DNA from 4 places in the Actinoplanes sp. SE50/110 genome. Region 1 is predicted to be linked to each of the others. Evidence: riboswitches for the same ligand, from Rfam matches in the RefSeq annotation. Region 1 holds a riboswitch; each other region holds the start of a gene.
The links. A riboswitch is a leader RNA that binds a small molecule or an ion and turns the genes downstream of it on or off. The one in region 1 is predicted to bind cyclic di-AMP.
Positions count from the first base shown of each region.

Region 2: linked by a shared signal. The riboswitch ahead of ACSP50_RS44330 (C40 family peptidase) and the one ahead of ACSP50_RS02290 (hypothetical protein) in region 1 are both predicted to bind cyclic di-AMP.
Region 3: linked by a shared signal. The riboswitch ahead of ACSP50_RS12745 (NlpC/P60 family protein) and the one ahead of ACSP50_RS02290 (hypothetical protein) in region 1 are both predicted to bind cyclic di-AMP.
Region 4: linked by a shared signal. The riboswitch ahead of ACSP50_RS05870 (NlpC/P60 family protein) and the one ahead of ACSP50_RS02290 (hypothetical protein) in region 1 are both predicted to bind cyclic di-AMP.

Region 1 covers NZ_LT827010.1:517,394-523,074, reverse strand. The annotation lists gene ACSP50_RS02300 (ABC transporter ATP-binding protein) at 1-32, shown strand, start outside; gene ACSP50_RS02295 (hypothetical protein) at 88-1,134, opposite strand; cyclic di-AMP (ydaO/yuaA leader) riboswitch at 1,133-1,278, opposite strand; cyclic di-AMP (ydaO/yuaA leader) riboswitch at 1,487-1,620, shown strand; gene ACSP50_RS02290 (hypothetical protein) at 1,624-2,661, shown strand; gene ACSP50_RS02285 (glycoside hydrolase family 65 protein) at 2,715-5,081, opposite strand; gene ACSP50_RS02280 (HAD family phosphatase) at 5,128-5,681, opposite strand, start outside.
Region 2 covers NZ_LT827010.1:6,887,831-6,893,511, reverse strand. The annotation lists gene ACSP50_RS30755 (pyridoxamine 5'-phosphate oxidase family protein) at 1-592, shown strand, start outside; gene ACSP50_RS30750 (nuclear transport factor 2 family protein) at 589-1,071, shown strand; gene ACSP50_RS44330 (C40 family peptidase) at 1,195-1,722, opposite strand; cyclic di-AMP (ydaO/yuaA leader) riboswitch at 1,792-1,968, opposite strand; one part of gene ACSP50_RS30740 (IS5 family transposase) at 2,141-2,628, opposite strand; one part of gene ACSP50_RS30740 (IS5 family transposase) at 2,628-2,958, opposite strand; gene ACSP50_RS30735 (zinc-binding dehydrogenase) at 3,430-4,524, opposite strand; gene ACSP50_RS30730 (sedoheptulose 7-phosphate cyclase) at 4,521-5,315, opposite strand; gene ACSP50_RS30725 (ROK family protein) at 5,646-5,681, opposite strand, start outside.
Region 3 covers NZ_LT827010.1:2,866,363-2,872,043, forward strand. The annotation lists gene ACSP50_RS12720 (ATP-binding cassette domain-containing protein) at 1-354, opposite strand, end outside; gene cydB (cytochrome d ubiquinol oxidase subunit II) at 351-1,331, opposite strand; gene ACSP50_RS12730 (cytochrome ubiquinol oxidase subunit I) at 1,341-2,744, opposite strand; gene ACSP50_RS12735 (BlaI/MecI/CopY family transcriptional regulator) at 2,851-3,171, shown strand; gene ACSP50_RS12740 (M56 family metallopeptidase) at 3,168-4,085, shown strand; cyclic di-AMP (ydaO/yuaA leader) riboswitch at 4,199-4,330, shown strand; gene ACSP50_RS12745 (NlpC/P60 family protein) at 4,345-5,322, shown strand; gene ACSP50_RS12750 (tetratricopeptide repeat protein) at 5,413-5,681, shown strand, end outside.
Region 4 covers NZ_LT827010.1:1,319,706-1,325,386, forward strand. The annotation lists gene ACSP50_RS05865 (RNA polymerase sigma factor RpoD/SigA) at 94-1,095, shown strand; gene ACSP50_RS05870 (NlpC/P60 family protein) at 1,162-2,142, opposite strand; cyclic di-AMP (ydaO/yuaA leader) riboswitch at 2,158-2,285, opposite strand; gene ACSP50_RS05875 (DUF3817 domain-containing protein) at 2,442-2,762, opposite strand; gene ACSP50_RS05880 (hypothetical protein) at 2,785-3,201, opposite strand; gene ACSP50_RS05885 (DUF6158 family protein) at 3,290-3,529, shown strand; gene ACSP50_RS05890 (DUF1360 domain-containing protein) at 3,601-4,116, shown strand; gene ACSP50_RS05895 (hypothetical protein) at 4,117-4,323, opposite strand; gene ACSP50_RS05900 (GAF and ANTAR domain-containing protein) at 4,676-5,506, shown strand; gene ACSP50_RS05905 (antibiotic biosynthesis monooxygenase) at 5,651-5,681, opposite strand, start outside.

The sequences.
Region 1 (5,681 bases):
TCAAGGAGTACGAGACCTACATGAAGAAGTAGGTTCGCTCGTCCCCAGCAAGAAGCCCGGGCCATCGGCCCGGGCTTCTTGCGGTTTCTAGATGACCGACAGGTGTACGTGGTTGGTGTGGTCCGTCGAGGGCGTCCCCCCGACCCCGCTGTACGCCTTCCATCCGCTGCTCGGCAACCAGATCCGTTTGAACCAGATCACGTAGAGGACGCCGAGGGTGTCCGAGTTGTGGATGAAGTAGTTCGCCAGGTCGGTGCCGTAGGTCTTGCTGCTCCCGGTCGCCACCCCGCCGAAGCCGCCCTTGTCGGCGGCGAAGTCGCAGGCCCGCCCCTTCGGATGCTCCCCACTGTTCTGATGCCGGAAGCACGCGACGTAGTGGGTGAAGCCGGCCTTCTGCGCCTGCTTCATCGCGAACAGCAGGCGCGGCGTGATGCAGCCGGTGGTGGTCGGGTCGTCGACCGTGCAGCCGCCGGCCAGGCTGCCGCCGGGCTTGTCCGCGTTCGAGCTGCTGCCGCCGCCGGAGTTGTCACCACCGGAGTCGCCGCCCTGGTTGGCGTTCTTCAGCGCCTGCTCGGCCTGGGTCTTGCGGGCGGCCATCACCTTGGTCAGTTTCGCCTGGTCGGTGACCGCCTGGTCGATCGCGGCCTTGGCCTGCTGCCGACCGGCCCGGGTGGCCTTCAGCTCGTCGAGCGCCAGGGTCTGCTTGGCGGCCACGGTGCCGAGCATCTGGGCCCGGTCCAGGAACCCGGCCGAGGTGTTCGCGGTGAGCAGCGCGCTCAGCGGGCCCAACCGGCCCATCGTGTACGCCTGCGCGGCGTACCTGTTCAGCGCGGCCTGCCGCGGGCCCATGTCGGCGTCGAGCTGCTTGAGCTCGGCGGCCAGTTTCGTCTGCTCGGCCCGGGACTGCTTGAGCTTGGCACTGGCCGTGACGTAACCCTTGGAGGCCTCGTCGAGTTTGTCGAGCAGGGACTTGGAGCCGCCCTCACCGTCGTCACCGGACTCCCCCGGGGCGGCCAGGGGCCGGGGAGCGGCGGCGGCCGGCGTGGTCACGCCGGCGATCCCGCATGCGGCGACCAGCAGCGCGAGAACGGCTGCCCATCGTCGCCGTGCCGTCACATCCTGCACAGGGTCCATTTCCTTCCGTCGGCCGCCGGCCGGGTTAGCTGACGGGTTCGGGACGAAGGAAACCCCTACCGCTGGCGCGGATTCACCCCGGAAGAATGTGGATCCCCGGCTCGCTCAGAATTCTCAGGATCTGCGATTAGGCGGCGGTCCCCGGGTGGGAACCGCATCAGACCATACCCACTCGATCGAGGAATCGACAGTTCTCGCACCGATTGCTACGAGGCGGTCACCAATGGTGGTGGCGATTACGGAAAGTCGTTGGGCGGTAACAGCTTTGCCATTTCCCGGACCCTGATGTCCGGAGATATCTCAGGTAAACTGGCCGCCGGTCCTGCCAGGACGGCACCGCCCCCGAGTTGCCGGCAGGCCGCCGCCCAATCACCGAAAGGTGAGCCGGGGAACCAGGTAGTTGGGGTGAATCCGCGATAAGCGGTAGGGATAGCTTCCGTCCCGAACCCGTCAGCTAACTCGGTCGGCGGTGACTAGGAAGGATAGTTGATGACCGCACGTCCCCGCCGGTGGCTGATGCTTGCCCTGGCGCCGCTCGTGGCCACCACGATATTCGTGGCGCCCGTCACGCCGGCACACGCCGCGCCGAGCGGCAGTTCGTCGACGACACCCTCGGAGGGTGACGACGGCGACGACCTCTCCGATCAGATCGAGGCGACCAACCGGCGGTACGTGAACGCCAAGCTCGCGGTCGAGGCCTCGCAGAAGAAGCAGAAGGACCTCGCCACCCAGATCTCCGCCGCGGAGAAGCGCCGCGACGCGCTGATCCCGGAGGTCAACGCGATCGCCCGGCAGCAGTACCAGATCGGCCAGCTCACCACGGTCGGCTTCCTGCTGCGGGCCGACTCGTCGAGCGACTTCCTGCACAAGGCCATCGGTCTTGAGGAGATCAACAAGCTCAACGACGACAAGCTGAAGGATCTGAACACCACGCTCGCCACGATCACCAACAGCAAGTCGGCGCTCGACGCCGAGCTGAAGAACGAGCAGCAGCAGCTCTCCATCCAGCAGAAGCAGCACGACACTGCGGAGAGCCAGCTCGACCTGCTCGGTGGTGGCACCGGCATCAACAAGACCATCACCGCCGGTTTCGTCGACGCGACGTCCAAGGTCGCGGCCCCCGCGCCGCGCAACTCCAGCGGCGGATTCTCGCCCGAGTCCTGCACCGTGGACGACCCGACCACCAGCGGTTGCATCACCAAGCGCACCCTGCACCTCTACCAGGAGGTGAAGAAAGCCGGCTTCAACCGCTTCGTCGGGTGCCACCGCGACGGCGGCCCGTTCGAGCATCCGAAGGGTCGGGCCTGCGACTGGTCCCTGCAGAAGAGCGGCTTCTCGGTCGCGCACAACAGCGACATGATGCGGTACGGCAACGACCTCACCGCGTTCCTGGTACGCAACGCCGACCGGCTCGGGATCTACTACGTGATCTGGTACAAGCAGATCTGGTTCCCGGCGACCAACAACTGGCACGCGTACCACGGCCCGAGCGACCACACGGACCACGTCCACGTATCGCTGCTCTGACCGGTCGCAAAAAGGGCCTCCCGCCGTGCGGGAGGCCCTTTTTCCGCTCTACGTCAGTTCGGCGTGGCGCGCCGCACCGGCGCGCGGCCGGCCGGCTGGGTCGGCGCCGGGCCGGCCGGGCCGGGCGCCGGGATCGCCATGGTCACCGGGCGGACCTGGGTCACCTCGATCTCCTTGCCGTGGTGCAGCAGAGTGAGCCGGGCCGAGCCGCCGCCGTTGCGCAGCGAGTAGGTGACCTCGCTCGCGGTCACGTTGACCCGCAGCCGCAGACCCCGCCAGAGCAGCGAGAACTCCAGGTTGTTGATCCGGCTGGGCAGTCGCGGCGCGAACGACAGCTGCCCGTTGAAATCGCGCATCCCGCCGAGCCCGGCGACCAGCGCGATCCAGGAACCGGCCAGCGACGCCACGTGCACGCCGTCCCGCGCGTTCTGGTGCAGGTCGTGCAGGTCCATCAGGGCGGCCTCGCCCAGATAGTCGTGCGCCAGCTCCAGATGCCCGGTCTCGGCCGCCATCACCGCCTGGATGCAGGCGGACAGCGAGGAGTCCCGCACGGTGCGGGCGTCGTAGTACGCGAAGTTGCGCGCCTTCTCCTCCGGCGTGAAGGCGTCACCCCGGATGTACATCGCCATCACCAGGTCGGCCTGCTTCACCACCTGCTTGCGGTACAGGTCGAAATACGGGTAGTTGAGCAGCAGCGGGTAGCCCTCCGGCGGAGTGTTCTCGAAGTCCCACTCCTGCAGCCGGGTGAAGCCCTCGCACTGCTGATGCACACCCAGTTCGCGGTCGTACGGGATGTGCACCGCCGCCGCGGCATCCCGCCACGAGGCAGCCTCCTCGTCGTCCACCCCGAACCGGCGCGCCAGGTCCGGGTGCCGCTTGCAGGCGTCCACCGCGGCCATCAGGTTCTGCTGGGCCATCAGGTTGGTGTAGATGTTGTCGTTCACCACCGCGGTGTACTCGTCCGGACCGGTGACGCCGTCGATGTGGAACCGCCCGTGCCGGTCGTGGTGCCCCAACGACCGCCACAGCCGGGCCGTCTCGACCAGCAGCTCCAGGCCGACCTCCCGCTCGAAGTCGTAGTCGCCGGTGGCCTGCACGTACCGCCGGACCGCGTCGGCGATGTCCGCGCCGATGTGGAAGCCCGCGGTGCCGGCCGGCCAGTACCCCGAGCACTCCTGCCCGCGGATGGTCCGCCATGGGAAGGCCGCGCCCTGCAGCCCCAGCGTCTGCGCCCGCTCCCGGGCCAGGTCCAGCGTCGAATGCCGCCAGCGCAGCACGTCTGCCGCGGCGGACGGCTGGGTGTAGGTCAGCGCGGGCAGCACGAACGTCTCGGCGTCCCAGAACGTGTGGCCGTCGTAGCCGGGGCCGGTCAGGCCCTTCGACCCGATCGGGCGCTGCTCCGCCCGGGCGCCGGCCTGCAGCGTGTGGAACAGGCCGAACCGGACCGCCTGCTGCACCTCCGGGTCGCCCTCGACCCGTACGTCCGAATGGTCCCAGAAGCCGTCGAGGAACTCGCGCTGCTGCTGGACCAGCCCCTCCCAGCCGTCCAGGCGGGCGCTGGCCAGGGCGGCGCCGACCTGATCGCGCAGGGCGGGCAGCGAGCGCATCGAGGACCAGCCGTACGCGGCGAGCTTGACCACCCGCAGCTTCTGCCCCGGCTCCAGACGGCAGGCGACCGTGGTGCGCAGCCAGTCGTCGTGTCCCTCGGTGGTGATCGCGTGCCGGCCCGGCGTCTCCACCAGGTGCTCCATGGCGGCCGCCATGCGCAGGTCGCTGACCTTGGTGTGGTGCACCAGCAGGCCACCGGAGCGCTGCTCCAGCATCTCCTCGGCCTGCAACGGCTGCTCCAGCACCGCGGCCACCCGCGGGTCCTTGCTCTGCGGCGGCAGCTGCTCGTTGGCCACCAGCTCGGACTGCAGGATCAGCCGGGCGGCGCCGTCCAACGGCTCGACCTCGTAGAGGAAGGCGACGACCGCGCGCTGGGTGAACGAGACCAGCCGCACGGTGCGCACCCGCACGCCCTGGCCGGACGGGGAGACCCACTCCACCACCCGCTCCAGGGTGCCGGCGCGCATGTCCAGGACACGCTCGTGGGACCGCAGCTCGCCGTAGCGCACGTCGAACGGCTCGTCGTCGACCAGCAGCCGCATCAGCTTGGCGTTGGTGACGTTGACCATGGTCTGGCCGGACTCGGGGAAGCCGTACCCCGCCTCGGCGTGCGGCATCGGCCGCAGCTCGAAGAACGAATTCAGATACGTCCCGGGCAGGCCGTGCGGCTCACCCTCATCCAGATTCCCGCGTATCCCGATATGGCCGTTCGAGAGAGCGAAAACCGACTCGGACTGGGCCAGCAGGTCCAGGTCCAGCCGGGTCTCCCGGATGTGCCAGGGGTCGACGGGGTAGGCCCGTTCACGGATCACGGTCGTGCCTCTTCTTTATCGATCTTGGTTATCGATCTTCGTTTAATTACTGGTCGAGCAGGTCGGCCAGGTCATCGACCACGACGTCGGCGCCGTTCTCCCGCAGCGCTTCGGCCTGGCCCACCCGGTCGACGCCGATCACCAGACCGAACCGGCCGGCCCGGCCCGCGGCGACACCGGCCTGGGCGTCCTCGAAGACCGCGCAGGCGGCCGGATCGAGGCCGAGCAGTTTCGCGCCGTGCAGGAACGTGTCCGGCGCGGGCTTGCCCGGCAGGCCCAGTTCCCGGGCGACGACGCCGTCCACCCGGGCCTCCAGGAGGTCGGCGATACCGGCCGCCTCCAGGACGTCCTTGCAGTTGGCGCTGGCCGAGACGACGGCACGGCGCAGGCCGGCTGCCTTGGCCGCCTTCAGGTACTCCACCGATCCGGGGTAGACCTGAACGGCGCCCTCCTTGATCTTCTGCAGCACCAGGATGTTCTTCCGGTTGCCGACGCCGTTGACGGTCTCCTGGTCGGGATCGTCGTCCGGGGTGCCCTCGGGCAGGGTGATGCCACGGGAGGCGAGGAAGGTGCGGACGCCGTCAGCGCGCTGACGGCCGT
Region 2 (5,681 bases), 2.9 Mb from region 1:
GCGCATGATCGCCGGCTGGGACACCGACGCCCTGCTCGGCGCCGACGAGATCACGTTCATCACCGCCCGCGACGGCTTCTACCTCGCCACCGTCAACACCGACGGCTGGCCCTACCTGCAGTACCGCGGCGGCCCACCGGGCTTCCTGCACCCGCTTGACCCGGTCGCCGGGCACAGCGTCCTGGCCTGGGCCGACGTTCGCGGTAACCGGCAGTACCTGTCCGTCGGCAACCTGGGCTGCTCACCGCGGGTGTCCCTGTTCCTGATGGACTACGCCCACCGTCGACGACTCAAGATCCTGGGAACGGCAACCGTCCACGACATCCGCGACGGCATGCCGGCCCACCTCGCCGGCAGGTTCGGCACCCTCCGCACGCCCGGCGTGGTGGAACGGCTCATCACCGTCGAGGTCCACAGCTACGACTGGAACTGCCCGCAACACATCACGCCACGCTGGAACGAAGCCGAACTGCACGACGCTCTCGCGCCGATCCGTGACCAGCTCACCCAGCTCCAGGCGGAGAATGACGCCCTGCGCGACATGGTTCGCCGAAACCGCTTCCAGCAGCACCCGTCCCAGGAGACCTCATGACCAGAGACCCATCCAGCACGCCGCAACCCCCACGGCATCCGCTGCCACCCTTCACTGTCGACACCGCCCGCGCCAAAGTCCAGGCCGCCGAGGACGCCTGGAACACCCGTGACCCCCGACGCGTCGCCGCCGCGTACACCCCCGACAGCATGTGGCGCAACCGCGACACCTTTCTGACCGGCCGCGCCGAGATTGAAGCGTTCCTGACCCATAAGTGGAGACGCGAACTGGACTACGCCCTGCGCAAGCAACTTTGGGCCTTCCACGACAACCGCATCGCCGTGCGGTTCCAGTACGAATGGCACGACCCCAGCGGCCAATGGTGGCGCAGCTACGGCAACGAACAGTGGGAATTCGACGAGCATGGATACATGAGTCGTCGCGAAGCCAGCATCAACGACGTGGCGATCAACCCCGACCAGCGACGCATCCACGGCCCCAGGCCGGCCCACGACACCACCGACATCCCCTTGCGCTGAGCGCGGACTCACCAGCATCACGAATCAGGTCGTACGACAGCGCCGCCTGCGCCCGACCGAGACGGGTGCAGGCGGCGCTGTGTGATGCCCGGACGCGAAGCGCAGGCAGCCGGGTGGACCGACTCAGACCAGGCGCCGGACCACGTAGTTCCTACTCCAGATCTTCTGCTTGGTGACCGTCTTGCCGGCCCGCGGGGCGGCCCACATCATGCCGCCACCGGCGTAGATGCCGGCGTGCGTGCCGTACGAGCCGTCACGGATGATGATCAGGTCACCGGGGCGGGCCCGGGACTTGGCGATGGCCTTGCCGTACCGCTGCTGCAGGTTCGCCTTGTGCGGCAGCTTCTTGCCCGCCGCCTTCTTGTAGACGTACATGGTGTAGCCCGAGCAGTCGAACCGCTTGGGCCCGGCGGCGCCGAACTTGTACAGCTTGCCCTTGTGCTTGGCCGCTTCGATCATGATCCGGTTCGCGGCCGCCCGGGACACTGCCGCCTTGGACTGGGACGCCACCGCCTTGAGGGTGAGGCCGCTCTGGCTGAATGGCACGCTTGTCTGTGAGAACACCTGCGTGGTGGTGACGGCCGGCGACCTGGTCGCGGCGGAGGCCGACTGCGGTGTGTCGAGGAGACCGGTGAGAAGACCGAGACCCACGGACAGGGCGATAGTGCCGGCTCCCAGGGTACGGGCGGGTCGGCTCGAAGTGCTTACGCGCACGGTGAAGGAATCCCTCCGGCACGCCTGCGAGGTTAGCTGTCGGATTCGGGCGCGAAGGTTGCCCGGCCGCACACTGGCGGCTTCACCCCAAGGTCCTCACGTCCCGGGCGCCGCAGTACGGCGTGCCGGTCGAGGACCGATGATGGTTCCCCCGTCCCTGCCCCCGATTGCCTCATGACTCGTCATGCGGGTTCGTGCGGCCGGACCGGGGCAGGGCTCGGCGTGGTCCGATCGACACGACCGGCGAGCACGTGCCCGCCGCTCTTCCTTAATAGCCCAGCCCACCGGGTTGTTCCGGAATCCGGTCGGTCACGTTGAGTGAATGTTGCGGTCATGGCTGCCTGATTTAAAACTCCTAACACGATCTCTGATCGGTCCAATTGATCAATCTGCGCCAGCAGATCAGGACGCAGGCAAGGCTGACGAAGCCGTCGTGGATGTCGAGGCGGCGCTCCCAGCGAACAGCCAATCGGCGGAACTGATGCAGCAGAGCGAAGGTCTGCTCGACGACGTACCGGAGCTTGCCGAGGCCCTTGATCCCGGTGGCCTTCGGTTTGGGGATGAGGGGTTCGGTGCCACGTTCACGGCAGGCCTGGCGGAACGCCGCACTGCTGTAGGCCTTGTCAGCCAGCAGCGCCGCGAACCGGCGCCGAGGCCGGCCCAGCCTGCCGGCGATCGGCGGGTAGCAGTCGAGCAGATCCAGGGCACGTTTGATGTCAGGTACGTTCGCGCCGCTGGTCAGCACGTAGATCGGGGTGCCGTTGCCGTCGCAGATCAGGTGGTGCTTGGAGCCGGGCTTGCCCCGGTTGACCGGCGACGGGCCTGTCCCGGCACCCCCTTTTTAGCGTCGATGTGACTGGCGTCAATCGCCGCTCTCGACCAGTCGATCCGGTTCGCCGCGTTCAGCTTGTCCAGCAGTATCTGGTGGACCTGGTCGAACACGCCTGCCTCGGTCCACCGCTGCAGCCTGCGCCAGCAGGTCATCCCCGAGCCGAACCCGAGCTCCTGCGGCAGGTCCTCCCAGCCGATCCCGGTGTGCAGGACGAACAGGATGCCCTGCAAGCACAGCCGGTCCGGCACCGGCCGCGGTCCCGGCGCCCTCGCTGGCCAAGCAGGCAGCACCGGCTCGATCAGCTTCCACAACTCGTCATCGACGACCCAGGCCTTGCTCACGAAGACCGGAACGAGACTGATCCTCACTCCGCAACGCTGATGAACATCGATTCAACAGATCGTGTTAGGTGCTTTTAGAAGGCCGGTGCCGGAATATCCAACGCCCGCTGTGTACATACAGTAACGGAAAGCTGATATTGATCTGTGAAAGGGAACACGAGGAAATTTGAGCCGCTGGTCTGCGTCACCTCGTAGCGATCCTCCGGTCCGCTACGACAGGCCAACCGCCGGTCCGGCGATTTCGGCCGATCGGCCGGTCGCCGTCGCCCTAACCGGGGCCGCCCGGGTGGCGACCTGACGACCGCCCGCCGGAAGACACATAGGCCCGCGGCGATTGCAAGCACAGCAGCGACACCGAACATGTCCACGGTGAGCAACCCGGCGCTCAGGCCGAACGCGCTGTACTCAGATGTCACCTATCGGTGCAGCAGAGCCGTTCGCTCGGCTTACTGGCAGGTGTCGTCATGCCACCTACTTCAAATCCTCGATGGTCGTTGTCCAGTCTGGCCTCCGACGAGAGCCGTCGGGCATCGTCGGATCAATTGCCACCTTGATGTACTCGGCGCGGCCGCTTGGGCGCGTCCCGCCACGAGCCATGCGCTCGACTTCGAGGCCTGCGACGTCCAGTGCGAGCACGTGTGTAATCAATGCGCCGAACCGTTCGGCGTGTTCGATGAGCAGGTCCTGAGCCTCAGCCATGTGTGCCGCTGACGTTCCTCGATGGCCGGTAAGCGACACCTGCTTACCACCACGAGTCCGTGCAGGGGTCACAGCGCCGAGTACCGGCGAGCCACACACGTTGGATCGGCGGATCTGACCCAGATCCACACCGGGCAGGTCGGGGTGCCGGTCGTTGGTGCCGAACCCGCCCAGTAGGTCAATCGTGGCGTTGTCCCCGACAGCGTCCAATGCGTCGGCCAGCGCGCCGTGAGCACCTTCTCTCGGTAGGCAGATGAACGCACCGTCAAGGCGGGCCGCACGACGTTGATCCAACTTCGTCGACGTCTGTGTGGACAGCAGCTGCACAGTGGAGCGCAGAAAGGCCAGCCGGTCGGTACGGCGATGAATTAGGTGAGCACGGACGCCACGAATCTCTGCGACCAGGGCGACAAGCACTCCGGTCGTGCCAGCGCCCCAGATCCCTACCGAGGAGCGGGGTGCCGCGAGTTCCCACCCATAAAGCACTGCCGCCAGCGGTTCCACGAGGACGGCTAGATCGGCAGGCAGGTTCGGCGCAGCCGACACCAGAGGCGGCCTCCCCGGGGCATCGAGATAACGCTGGTGGATACCATCGTAGCTGTGCCCGAGGATGCGATCCTGGTCATCGGGGTCAACCGGATTGAACAAGACGTAGCGTCGCTCGTCCGGGAGTATTCCGAGCCCTTCATGACCAAGGATCCGGGCAGCGTCGGGCCGCGCATTCCGTAGTATCTGCAGGTCTGTTCCGCATACGCCGGCTCGGAGGATCTGAATCGCTTCAGGATTGCACGAGCCAGCGAATCGCAGGGTTAAGCCTCCGTTTTCGCGGACAAGCGCTGCGTTCTCATGCCGTCCGTCGCCGGTCATACCTGGGCCTCTTCCGCCTGGGCGAACATGGCGAGCAACTCGCCCGCGCGCGCGAGCTCGGCATTGGTCACACCCTCAACGAATTCGGCGGCGCCGATGCCGACGGGAAGCGGGCAGTACTGATTACCGTTTCGGTGCCGGGTCGACTCTTCAAGACCTTCCTGAAGTAGGTCGACATCGCATGTCGGGTGCGTGATCGGAAGGGAGTACCGGTGCAGCAGGTTCAGTATGCGCTTCACGTCGGTGGCCGAGATCAGACCGCGTCCGTATGCCAGTGCGCAGCAAAGTGCCATGTCGATGGCAACAGCTTCGCCGTGCAGCAGTGGAGGTTTGGCGCACATCTCCAGCCGCGGGCTGAAGGTATGACCGAAATCGACGAGTCGTCGCAGCTCGTTCTCCCAGAGATTCGGCTCGAGCTCCTCCAGCATACTGGTGATGGCTCGGTTCATGATCTCTTGGCCGTCATCGCTGACCAACTGCGCGGCGATCAAACCCTCTGGATCGCTTTCGAGAAGCTTGAACAGGACGGGCTCCTTCACGATCGCCATCTTGATGATCTCGGCCATGCCATTGCGCACATGCCGAGCCGGCAACGTTCGGAGGAACTGGGGGTCTACCAACGTGTTCGTAGCCGGGTAGTACGTTCCGAGGCGATTCTTGTGCTCACCCACGTTGATGCCGGTCTTCGCTCCGATGGCAGCGTCGATCATCCCGACCAGCGTGGTCGGAATCCGGACATATGGGGTTCCTCGGCGGTAGAGGCTCGCCGCCAGACCCACGGTGTCGGTCACGACCCCCCCCACCGACCGCGATGATGGGATCCCGACGCCTGATGCCGACCTCGTCCGCGGCCGCTGCGACGGCAAGTGCCGTCGCGCTGGTCTTCGCATCCTCTCCCGCCTGCATGCGGAAGACCGTGGCAGCAACTCCTCGCGCGGAGAAATATGCCCGGATCTGCTCTCCCCAAAGGTCTTGCACATTCGCGTCAACCACAACGAGTCGGCGCGCGTCGCCGCGGAGGCCGGCGGCGTCCGCCAAGGCCTCGTTGCGCGGCGAGAACACGTCGCTCGTGACGGCCACCCGATAGCTCACCTCATGGGTGTACTTGACGTCCCAGGTTTTCATTGAATCGCCCTCCCGTTCCTTCGGGCGTATAA
Region 3 (5,681 bases), 2.3 Mb from region 1:
GGCCCAGGCGAGCAGGGCACGGGTGGTGAAGGCGGCGGCGAGCAGGGCGACGGCGGTGCCGCGGGAGCCGCCGAACAGCAGCGAGTGTGGCCGGGACGGGGCGATGAGCCGGGTGAGGGCCACGGCGATGGCCAGCGTCGCGGCGGCCTGACCGATGCCGATCAGGGACTGCAGGGCGATGCCGGCGCGCGCGGTGCGGGCGTGGCGCAGCAGCCTCGGGTCGATCGGGCCCCGCGGCGGGCGGCCCGCGGTGGGCGGGTGGGGCGAGGCGGACGGTGCTGACGACGTACCGTCAATCGGGGTGGAGCGGCCGGAACCGGCAGCGACCGCGACCGAGGAGCGGGCCGCGGTCATGACGGGATCCGCTCGCTGGCGATGCGGCGGCGGAACACCCAGTAGGACCACGCCTGGTAGGCGACGACGCCGGGCAGGATGAGCACGCCGGCGACGGTGATCAGTCGCAGCGCCGACGGGCCGGCGGCGGCGGATTCGCGGGTGAGCGACCACAGCGGCGACAGGGTGCTGCGCAGCACGACCGCGCCGTGGGCGGTGAAGACGGCGACGATCGCGCCGGTGACCGTGAGCGCGGTGGTGGTGAAGGCGAGCGCTTCGCGGCCCTGGCGGGCGAGCATACCGGTGATGAAGCAGAGGACCGCGGCGACCAGGGTGAGCCGGGAACCGGTGGCGAGGCCGGCGAGCAGCAGCAGGACGGTGCCGGCGTTGCCGCCGTGCCGGGACAGCGCGACGGCGCGGCGGCGGACCGGGCCGGTGGTGCGCAGCGCCAGGAAGGTGGCGCCGAGCAGGATCGTGCCGAGCAGGGCGGCGAGGGCGCCGAGGCCGGCCGGCACCGAGAACAGCGGGGCCAGGCTGCGGCTCAGGCCGTGCCCGGTGACCGCGCCGTCCGGGCCGAGGGCCAGGCCGCGCACGAAGATGCCGAGCTGGGCGCCCCAGAGCAGGACGACGCCCGCCGACGAACCCGCCAGGAGCAGGTCGCAGCGGTGGCGCCAGGCGGGGGAGTCGTGCTTGCCGCGGAATTCCAGCGCGACGCCGCGGACCGCGAGCAGCAGCAGGATGCCGACCATCGGCAGGTAGAGGGCCGAGAGCAGGACCGCGTACCAGGACGGGAAGGCGGCGAAGGTGACGCCGATCGCGGCGACCAGCCACACCTCGTTGCCGTCCCAGAACGGCCCGATGGTGCGGATCGCGGCGGCGCGTTCGTGGTCGTCCCGGCCGATCATCGGGGCGAGCAGGCCGACGCCGAAGTCGAAGCCTTCCAGGACGAAGTAGAGCACCCAGGCCAGGACGAGGATCGCGAACCAGAAAGTGATCATGGTGGGCTCCTAGTACGCCAGGGCTTTGTTCTCGGTGACCGAGACTTCCGGAGTCATGGGTTTCGCCGCGATGTGGAGCACGAGCCGGTACCAGGCGATCGCCAGCAGGCCGTAGATCAGCGTGAAGCCGGCCAGGGAGGCGATCACCTCGGCGCTGGTCAGGCCGGGGGAGATGCCGTCGGCGACCTTGGAGATGCCGAAGGCGAGCCACGGCTGCCGGGCCGTCTCGGTGAACACCCAGCCGAACGTGTTGGCCGCGGCGGGCAGCAGCGGCGACAGCAGCAGGATCCGCTTCACCCACCCCGGGACCTCGTCGTCGGCGAAGCGCAGGAACCCGGGCAGCAGCCGGCCGGTCCGCGCCGACGAGGCCCAGAGGTAGTACGCCGCGAGCGCCATCCCGGCCACCCCGGCGCCGATCATCAGGCGGAACGTCCAGAACGCCACCGGGATCATCGGTATGTAGCTGCCCGGTCCGTACTGCGCCGCGTACTGCGCCTGGAGATCGTCGATGCCCTGCACGGTGCCGTCGAACGATCCGGTGCCCAGGAAGGAGAGCAGCCGCGGGATCTCCACCGTCAGGAACGGCTTCTCGTGGCCGAGTCTGCCCAGCGCGAAGACCGAGAACGGCGCCCCGGTGGTGGTCGAGTAGAGCGCCTCGGCGGCCGCCATCTTCATCGGCTGCACCGACGTCATCACCTTGCCCAGCCGGTCACCGGTGATCGCGGTCAGCGCTCCGCCGGTCAGCATCAGCCAGGCGCCGAGCCGGGCCAGTGTCCGGAATTCGTCATGAACGGCGAGGCGCCACACCCCGAGGGCGAGCAGCAGTCCGCCGCCGGCCATCGCCGCGCCGGCCATCGTGTGCGGGAAGGCGGCTAGCACCACCTCGTTGGTGAGCAGCCCGGTGAAGCTGGTCAGGCGGGCTCGTCCGGTGACCGGGTCGAGGGCGTAGGCCACCGGGTTCTGCATGAAGGAATTACCGGCGAGGATGATGTACGCCGAGAGCAGCGTCCCGATCGCGACGACCACGATCGTGGCGGCGTGGATCCGCCGGGGGAGCCGTTCCCATCCGAAATACCACAGGGCCAGGAACGTCGCCTCCAGGAAGAACGCGAGCATCCCCTCGACCGCCAGGGTCGGCCCGAAGACGTCACCGTAGAACTTGGCGAACGCGCTCCAGCCGAGCCCGAACTGGAACTCCTGCACGAGTCCGGTGACCACCCCCACCGCGAAGGTGACGATCAGGAGCTTGCCGACGAACTTCGTCAGGTTCCGGTACTTCTCGGTCCGCGTCCGCAGCCAGGTCAGGTGCAGTCCCGCCGCGGTCGCCGACAGGCAGATCGACAGCGGCACGAACAGGTAGTGGTAGATCGTCACCACCGCGAACTGCAGCCGGGTCAGGTCGAGCACGTCCATCGGGTCTCCCCCTCTACGACTCTTCGTAGTAGATACTACGAGACGTAGTACGACACGCTCTAGTAGGATGGGTCACATGGCACTTGGCGATCTTGAACGTGAGGTCATGACCCAGCTCTGGGACGCTTCCGAGCCGCTCACCGTGCGACAGGTGCACGAGCGGCTCAGCGCCGACCGCGATCTGGCGTACACGACCGTGATGACCGTCCTCGACCGGCTCGCCAAGAAGGAGCTCGTCGTCCAGCAGCGGGCCGACCGGGCGTACCGGTACGCGCCGGCGCAGACCCGCGAGGAGATGACCGCCGGCCTGATGCTCGACGCGCTCAGTGCCACTCCCGATCGGGACGCCGCGCTGGCATACTTCCTGGGCCAGCTGCCGCCCGGCGCCATCCAGGCCGCCCTGAACGCGACACCGAAAGAGACGTGACCGCACTCCTGCTCGGTGCCCTCGGGTTGACCCTGTCACTGGTCGTCCCGGGCATCCTGGCCGGCGCCCGATGGCCCGACCGCGCCCCGGTCGCCGCCGTCCTGCTCTGGCAGGCCCTCACGCTGACCGCGGTGCTCTGCGCGCTCGGCGTGGTGCTGGCCGCCCCCGAGGAGCTGACCCGGGCGGCCGGCGCCGGCCACCCGTGGGCGGTCGCCGCGCTGGTGTTCTCCCTGGCGGTCGCCGCCACCATCGTCACCCGGCTGTTGATCTCACTGATCCGGGTCACCGCCCGGGCCCGGGCCCGCCGCGAACGCCACCGCACGCTGGCCGACCTGCTCGACCGGGTGGAACGGCACCGCGAACTGGGCGGTCCCGAGGTGCGGGTGCTCGACGCGCCGTTGCCACTGGCCTACTGCGTGCCCGGGCGCGAGCCCCGGGTGGTGCTCAGCGACGCGGTGCTGCGGGTCCTCGACCGTGCCCAGGTCGACGCGGTGCTCGCCCACGAGCAGGCGCACCTGCGGCACCGGCACGAGCTGGTGATGGAGTCGTTCACCGCGTTCTACCAGGCGGTGCCGGCTCCGCTGCGCTCCCGGGCGCCGCTTGACGCCGTACACCTGCTGTTGGAGATGGTGTCGGACGACGCCGCGCGGCGCCGGACAGGCGCGGCGCCCCTGCGTGCCGCGCTGTCCCGGCTCTCCGACGCGGTTCCCCTCGCGGAGGAGGCCCCGGCCGACCCGGCGGGTGAATCCCGGCGCCGCCGCCTCGACCGGCTGGCCGGTCCCGAGGTCACCTCGCGGGGCCTGTCGGTGCTCGCCGGGCTCGCCGCGGCCAGCCTGATCGTGCTACCCACGGTGATCCTGATCGTGCCCTGGCTCGGTCAGGCCCTGGATGCCTGGCCATTCCGGTCACTGTGAGTGCTGGAGGGTGTGCGAGCGGTTTCGCCGCGGGCGCGCGCTTCATTTGCCTCGGTGATCCGGGTACGGTGGTCCCCGGTTCGGCAGCCCCCCATCGTCCATCCGGCCGATCTGACGAACCACCGCCCAATCGCCCGTAACGGCGAGCCGGGGAACCAGGTAAGTGGGGTGTAGCCGTTCGCGGCCGGGCGTTCTTCCCGCCCGAACCCGTCAGCTAACCCGGTCGGCGGCTGAATGGAAGAAAGGACAACGCACCTACGTGAAACGGATAGGCGCGCGTGGCGTGCTGCGCAGTCTGCTCTGCGCCGCCGTCGCTGCCGGACTCGTTCTCACCGGACCTGTCGTTGCCCACGCCACGCCCTCGCCGTCCAGCGTCGAGGACCAGATCGACAAGCAGTGGAACGAGCTCGAGCCCGTCATCGAGGACTTCAACGACGTGCACGGGAAGCTGATCAAACTGCAGAAGCAGCAGAAGCAGCTGAACGCGACGCTCGACCCGCTGCAGAAGAAAGTGGACGTGGCCATGAAAGACGTCCGTGGCCTCGCCTCGGACGCCTACATGCAAGGCCCGCCGACCGCTGTCGCCGCGATTCTCAGCGGTTCGCCGACCAGCCTGACCGAGAAGCTCTCGCTGCTCGAACAGCTCGCCGCGAACCGTCAGGACTCGATCAGCGAGGTGGTGAAACTCCGCGACAAGTACGCCGCCGACAAGGCGAAGGTGGATGCCCTGGCATCCGAGATCTCCGCCCGCGACGCCGATCTGAACCAGAAGAAGACGGCGATCGAGAAAGAGATCACCTCCCTGCAGAAACTGCGCCTGCAGGCGTACGGGAAAACGGATGACGGGCCGTTCAAGACGGGTCCCTGCCCGGTCGACTACACCAACGACATCGGTGGCCGGGCCGCTCAGAAGGCGTGCGACCTGATCGGCAAACCCTACGTATTCGGTTCCGAGGGCCCGAACAGCTACGACTGCTCGGGACTGACGAAAGCGGCGTGGGCGTCGGTCGGCGTGCACCTGGAGCACTACACCAAGGATCAGTGGACCGAGGGCCGCGCGGTTTCGCGAAGCGAACTGAAACCGGGTGACCTGGTCTTCTACTATTCCGACGTGCACCACGTGTCGATCTACATCGGCGGTGGAATGGTCGTGCACGCACCGCACACGGGCGACCACGTGCGGATGGCGACGATCGATCGCGGTCCGATCGCCGGCTATCGGCGGCCCTCGGGCTGATCCGGTCAGTCGGGTCGTCAGGCCGCTTCCGGTGCGCCGGGGGCGGCCTTTCGCGTTCCGGCACATCGGACACGGGCATAATCGCGTTTCATGAGCGACGCGCTGATCGACAGCCTGACCGCCGCGGTCCAGGCCCGCCCCGACGACCTGCCGCTGCGGCTGCACCTGGCCGAGTTGCTGGTGACGGCCGGCCGGGGCGCCGAGGCGATCGAGCACGCCGCTCAGGTCCTCAGCCGTGATCCGGCCAACGAGACGGCCCGCGGCTTGATGACGTCCGCGCTCGGCGGGCCGGCCCCGGCTGCCGCCCCGGCCTCCGGGGTCGACTGGGGCGCGATGGAGCAGCAGTTCGGCGATGTCGT
Region 4 (5,681 bases), 800 kb from region 1:
GATCGGCCAGGCGGAATCAGCGCAGGCAGCCATTTGTTGTGTAGATGTCAGCAACCGCAATGCACGAGCTGCGGACGTTACGGGAGAGGGCTGATGGACGCAGGTAATGCCCGTAACAGGGTTAGTGACGGCAATGAGGGGACCGTGGGCAACGTGGAGAAGAACACCGTGATGCGTACCGACCAGGTTGCCGAGGAGCGCGACCTCGTCGGAGTCTACCTGCACGAGATCTCCCGGACGCCGCTGTTGGACGCCGCGCGGGAGGTCGAGCTCTCCAAGGCGATCGAGGCGGGCCTCTACGCCGAGCACCTGCTCGAGCAGGGCGAGGAGCGCCGCGGCATCAGCCGGGAGGAGCTCGAGCGCCTCGTCACCGAGGGCAGCCGGGCGAAGGACCTGTTCATTCGCGCCAACCTGCGACTGGTCGTCTCGATCGCCCGCCGCTACGTGCGCTCGGGCATGCCGATGCTCGACCTGATCCAGGAGGGCAACACCGGTCTGGTCCGCGCGGTCGAGAAGTTCGACTACGAGCGCGGCTACAAGTTCTCCACGTACGCGACGTGGTGGGTGCGTCAGGCGATCAGCCGGGCCATCGCCCAGCAGGAGCGGACCGTCCGCCTGCCGGTGCACCTGGTCGAGGACGTCAACCGGATGCGCAACGTGACCCGCCAGCTGGTCCGTGAGCTCGGCGGCGACCCGGAGCCGGAGCAGATCGCGGCGGCTCTCGGCGTCACCGTCGAGCGGGTCAACGAGCTCACCCGCTGGGCCCAGGACACCGTGTCCCTGGACACTCCGGTCGGCGACGACGGCGACACCAACCTGGGCGACCTGGTCGCCGACAGCGACGCGCCGTCGCCCGAGGAGATCGTGCTTAGCGCCCTGGAGCGGCAGCGGATCGAGGGGCTGCTCAACCACCTGGACGACCGGTCGGCAGGCATCATGCGGGCGCGGTACGGACTGGAGGACGGTCGGGAGCACTCGCTGACCGAGGTGGCGTCGCGCTTCTCGCTCAGCCGGGAGCGGATCCGGCAGCTGGAGATCCAGGCGCTCGGCCGGCTGCGTGAGCTGGCCCGGGCCGAGGGCCTGCAGGCCGCCTGACCCTGATACGACGAGAGAAGGCCGGCACCCCGAGAGCGGGTGCCGGCCTTCTCGCTGTGCGCGGTGTTACGAGATCCGGCCGTATCCCTGTACGGGCATGATGTTGATCGTGCGGCGGGTCACGTCGGCGCCACCGTGCGGTGCGTCGATGACCATGCCGCTGCCGACGTACAGCGCGACGTGGCCACCGTCGCGATAGAACACCAGGTCACCCTGCTTGGGGACGAACCCCGCGGTGCCCGCCTTGATGTAGGTGACACCACTGGCGTATCGCTGCTCGGACGCGCTGTGTGGCAGCGAGTGCCCGGCCGCGGCCCAGGCGGCCTTGGTCAGACCCGAGCAGTCGTACGAGTTGGGACCCTCGTCCCCGAAACCGTACGGCTTGCCGATCTGCTTGTACGCGAAGGCGACCGCCACCCCGGCGTCACCGGAGCCCTTCGGGATCGGGCCGGTCCACGAGCCGGAGCTCTGCGTCGGCTTGCCGTACAGTTCCTTCTGCGTCGCGGTCAGCTTCTGCAGATCCTTGGTGTACTTGGCCTTCTGCGCGTCCAGCTCCTTGAGCTGCAGCGCCTGCTTCTGCTCGGTGGCCTTGAGCTCGGCCTGCCGAGACGTGTAGGTCCGGCTGACCTCGGTGTAGTTGTCGATCTGCGCCTGGTTGGACTTGCTGAGCTGGTCCAGGTAGCTCAGCCGCTCCAGCAGGTCATGCTGGTTGCCGCCGAGGATCAGGGTCATCGGGCCGACCCGGCCGGTCATGTACGACGACGCGGCGATCGCGTTCACCTTCGTGACGGCCTGGTTCTTCGCCGCCTCGGCCGGCTTGAGGGACGCGGTGAGCTTGGCCGCGTCGGTCTGCGTCGCCTTCAGGTCGATGCGGGTCTTGTTGTACGCCTCGGTGACGTCGTCCAGCTTGTTGGAAGCCGCCTCGATCTGCTTCTTCAGCTCGTCCTTGGACGGGGCCGCGTGCGCGGCGGTAGCGCCCGACGTGGTGATCGCCAGCGCGGTCAGCGCGACCACCAGCGCCCGGAGCCTGGTACGGGGGAGTGGCACTGGTCAGGGGGCCTTTCTTCCGCTCATGGCCGCTTACCGGGTTAGCTGACGGGTTCGGACTCGGAAGAGGCGTCCTACCGCGCGTGGCGGATTCACCCCGGAAAGATGGGTCCCCGGCTCGTGAGATTCAGCGGCGTTGGCCGGCGCCACCCGGAGGGTTTGTGGCTGCGGACCGAACCAACCGCATCAACTTATCGGCGCAGAAAACAAAATCAAGTCCTCCGCGCGTGAAATCTGCGAATAGCCGGTCTTGCGAACTTAATCCCGATAACGGGCTGTTATTCGACCCGCGCGCTGCGTTATTTGACGGCCGGTTCCCACGCTACTTCAGTCATCCAGTGCCGGGTCACCTGACGCTCCGCCCAGAACGAGAAGAACGGGATGGTGCCGGCCAGCATCACCAGGATCATCCGGCCGAAGGGCCACCGGGCCCGGCGGGACAGGTCGAAACTGAACAGCAGATAGATCATGTAGAGGAAACCGTGCAGCGGGCCGATCACCGCGACCACCGTGTCGTTGTCGCCGAAGTACTTCAGCGGCATGCCGACCAGTACGAGAACGACCAGGAACACGCCGACGATCCAGGCAATGATCCGGTAACGGGTGAGCGCGCCGCGCACGGGGGTCTCCTTCGAGCTTCTACTACTTGATGATGCGGCCGGGGTAGTCGGCCGGGCGGGCGCCGGGGTGCTCGGCGAGCCAGGTCAGATAGTCGTTGTAGGCGTCCAGCTCCGGGTCGGCCGCCACCGCCTCGGCGGGCCGGACCGCGACCCGCACCGGCCGGCCCACGGCGACCGGGGCGCCCGGAACCCGCTCCGGCTCGGCCGGCTCGGCCTCCGCCCCGGTGTCCCGCGGCTTGCGGAACAACTGGATCTCGCGGACCCAGATGAACACCACGAAACCCGCGAAGACCGGCCACTCGAACATGTAGCCCCAGCTGAGCGAGTTGCCGCCGGTGGCCCGGCTGTACTGCCACCAGCCCAGGCCGAGGCAGCCCGCGGTGAGGATCAGCGCCAGCAGGTGGCGGGCGATCCACGCCGGAGACCACAGCCCTTTCATGCCCCCGAGCCTACCGGCGGGTTTGGCGCGGACCCGCGCGGGCAAGCCACCGGTTGTCCCCGTTCGCCCGCATCGCTGGAGGTGCACCATGACGACAGCGCGACCCGAGACCGGCACCGACACCGGGATCGACCCGGCCGGACTCGCCGACGACGACCTCTTCCGGGAGTTGACCAGCCTCTACCGGACCCGGCTGCAGACCCTGCGGCACGGGCCGGACGCGGCGCTGGACAACCATTTCCGGCGCACCGCGGAGCTGGAGACCGAGTACATGGCGCGCTTCCCCGGTCGTGAGGTCGACCCGGAGCGGCTGACCCAGGCCTTCTGACCCGCTCGTGTCTCCCCCACCCCGGTTCTGGACCCGCCCGGCTTCTGACCAGCTTGAAAGGACCCCCCACGATGTCCAGCCTGCAGGCCCGGGTCGCCGAGGTGGCCCGCGCTTACGCCCCGCACGACCACCGGCCGCTGGGCGGCTACCTGGTGGCGATGGGCGCCTTCGGCACGCTCGCGGCCAGCCTCGCGGCGGCCGCCAAGCTGACCGGTAAGCCGGTGCCGGAACGCCCGGCCATGACCGACGTGGTGCTGCTCTCGATTGCCACCCACAAGATCAGCCGGCTGATCGCCAAGGACTCGGTGACCAGCCCGCTGCGGGCGCCGTTCACCCGGTACACCGAGCCCGCCGGGGCGGCCGAGCTCAACGAGGAGGTGCGCGACGAGGGCAGCCCGGTGCGGCACGGCATCGGTGAGCTGATCACCTGCCCGTTCTGCCTGGCCGCCTGGATCGCCACCGGCCTGACCGGCGGGCTGGTCCTGGCGCCCCGGCTGACCCGGCTGGTGGCCACCGCGTTCACCGCGACCGCTGTCTCGGACTTCCTGCAGATGGCCTACAGCATCGCCAAGGAGCGGGCCGAGTGATCAGATCGCCGGGGCGCTGAGTGCCTCGGCGGCCTCGTCCTGCAGGTATTCGCCCTCGGGCAGCGCGTCCACCCGGGTGAGCAGGCTCGCCGGCAGGTCCTCGGCGATCGCCCGCCGCTGCAGATCGCCGCTGCTCATCCGTTCCTCGGCGCGGTACGCGCCGTCCAGGAACGCGGCCAGGCGTAGGTTTTCCTCGGATTCGGTCACGGCGGATCGGTACCCGGCGCCGGGCCGGACAAACGTCCGCGGTGTTATTCAGGTCACAAGGGCTCCCGGAATCATGGGCGGGTGCCGAAGGTTGTGAACGGATGCCGGTGTGCCCAGTGTCCCCGGGCCTCACCCATCGCCTGCACGGAATACCGTTCGGCTGGAGCCGTGCTGAGCCACTCGCCGCGAGGCGACCTGCACACCGGCATCTAACGTCTCGCGCGTCCCCGGGGAGCCCCCCGGGGACGCGTCTTTTTCCACGTTCGGGGCCGAGTGGGTTTAAACGGGCAAGACCCCCCGATCGGGGCACCGTAACGAGCCGAACGCGGATCGACATGGCAGTATCCGTCGAGTGTCAGTACCGCAACGTCGCGTACCGGCCGCCCAGCGCGGCATCCGGAACCGCCGGCGCGCCACCCTGGGTGGCGGCACCCCGCCCGGCCAGGCCCGCAGGCTCGTCGCCGGCCGGCGGCCCCGGCACACCTCCACGGCGGCGGCCGCCGCGCCGCACCCGGTCGAGCTGGCCGGGCTGCTACACGAGGTCAGCGTCCGGCTGCTGACCGCCGACACGGTCCGCTCCGCACTCGACCGGCTGGCCGGGCTCACCGTCGCCGCACTGCCCGGTGCGGTCCGCTGCTCGGTCGCGCTGATCAGCGAGGGCGGACCGATCACCGTCGCCGCCGCCGGGTCCGCCGGCGAGACGTCCGACGCGCGGCAGTACGCCGACGGCAGCGGTCCCGGGCTGGAGGCGGCCCGCACCCGGACCCTGGTCACCAGCGAGGATCTGGGGGCCGACGACCGTTGGCCGGAGCTGTCCGGCCCGGCCCGCGCGGACGGCATCGTGGCGGTCGCGTCGGTTCCCCTCGACGTCCGCCGGCACGCGGTCGGCGCGCTCACCGTCGGGCTCGGCGCGCCCGGTCCGGTCGCGCCGGAGGTGCTGCTCACCGTGATGGCGGTGGCCGGCCAGGCCGAGGTGCTGATCGGCGAGCTGCACCGGCGGGAGGCACTGACCGAGGGCGCCGCGGTCGACCGGGCGGTCGGCGTGATCATTGCCCAGCGCGGCTGCGGCGTGCAGGAGGCGTACCGGATCCTGCACGACAGCGCGCAGCGGCTCGGCCTGGACCGGGTCACGGTCGCCGAGCGGCTGGTCGCCGCCGCTGCCCGCGACCGCGACCAGTCCTGACCCGTCACCCGTCACCCGTCCGCTGCCGCGACCGCGACCGCTACCAGTCCTGACCCGTCATCCGCCCGCCGCTGTTGCCCGCGACCGGCGCTGACCTGTCAGCCGCCCGCTGCCGCTGCCCGCGACCGCTCCTGACTTCTCGCCTCAGTCCTGCTTGGTGACGTGCTGGATGACC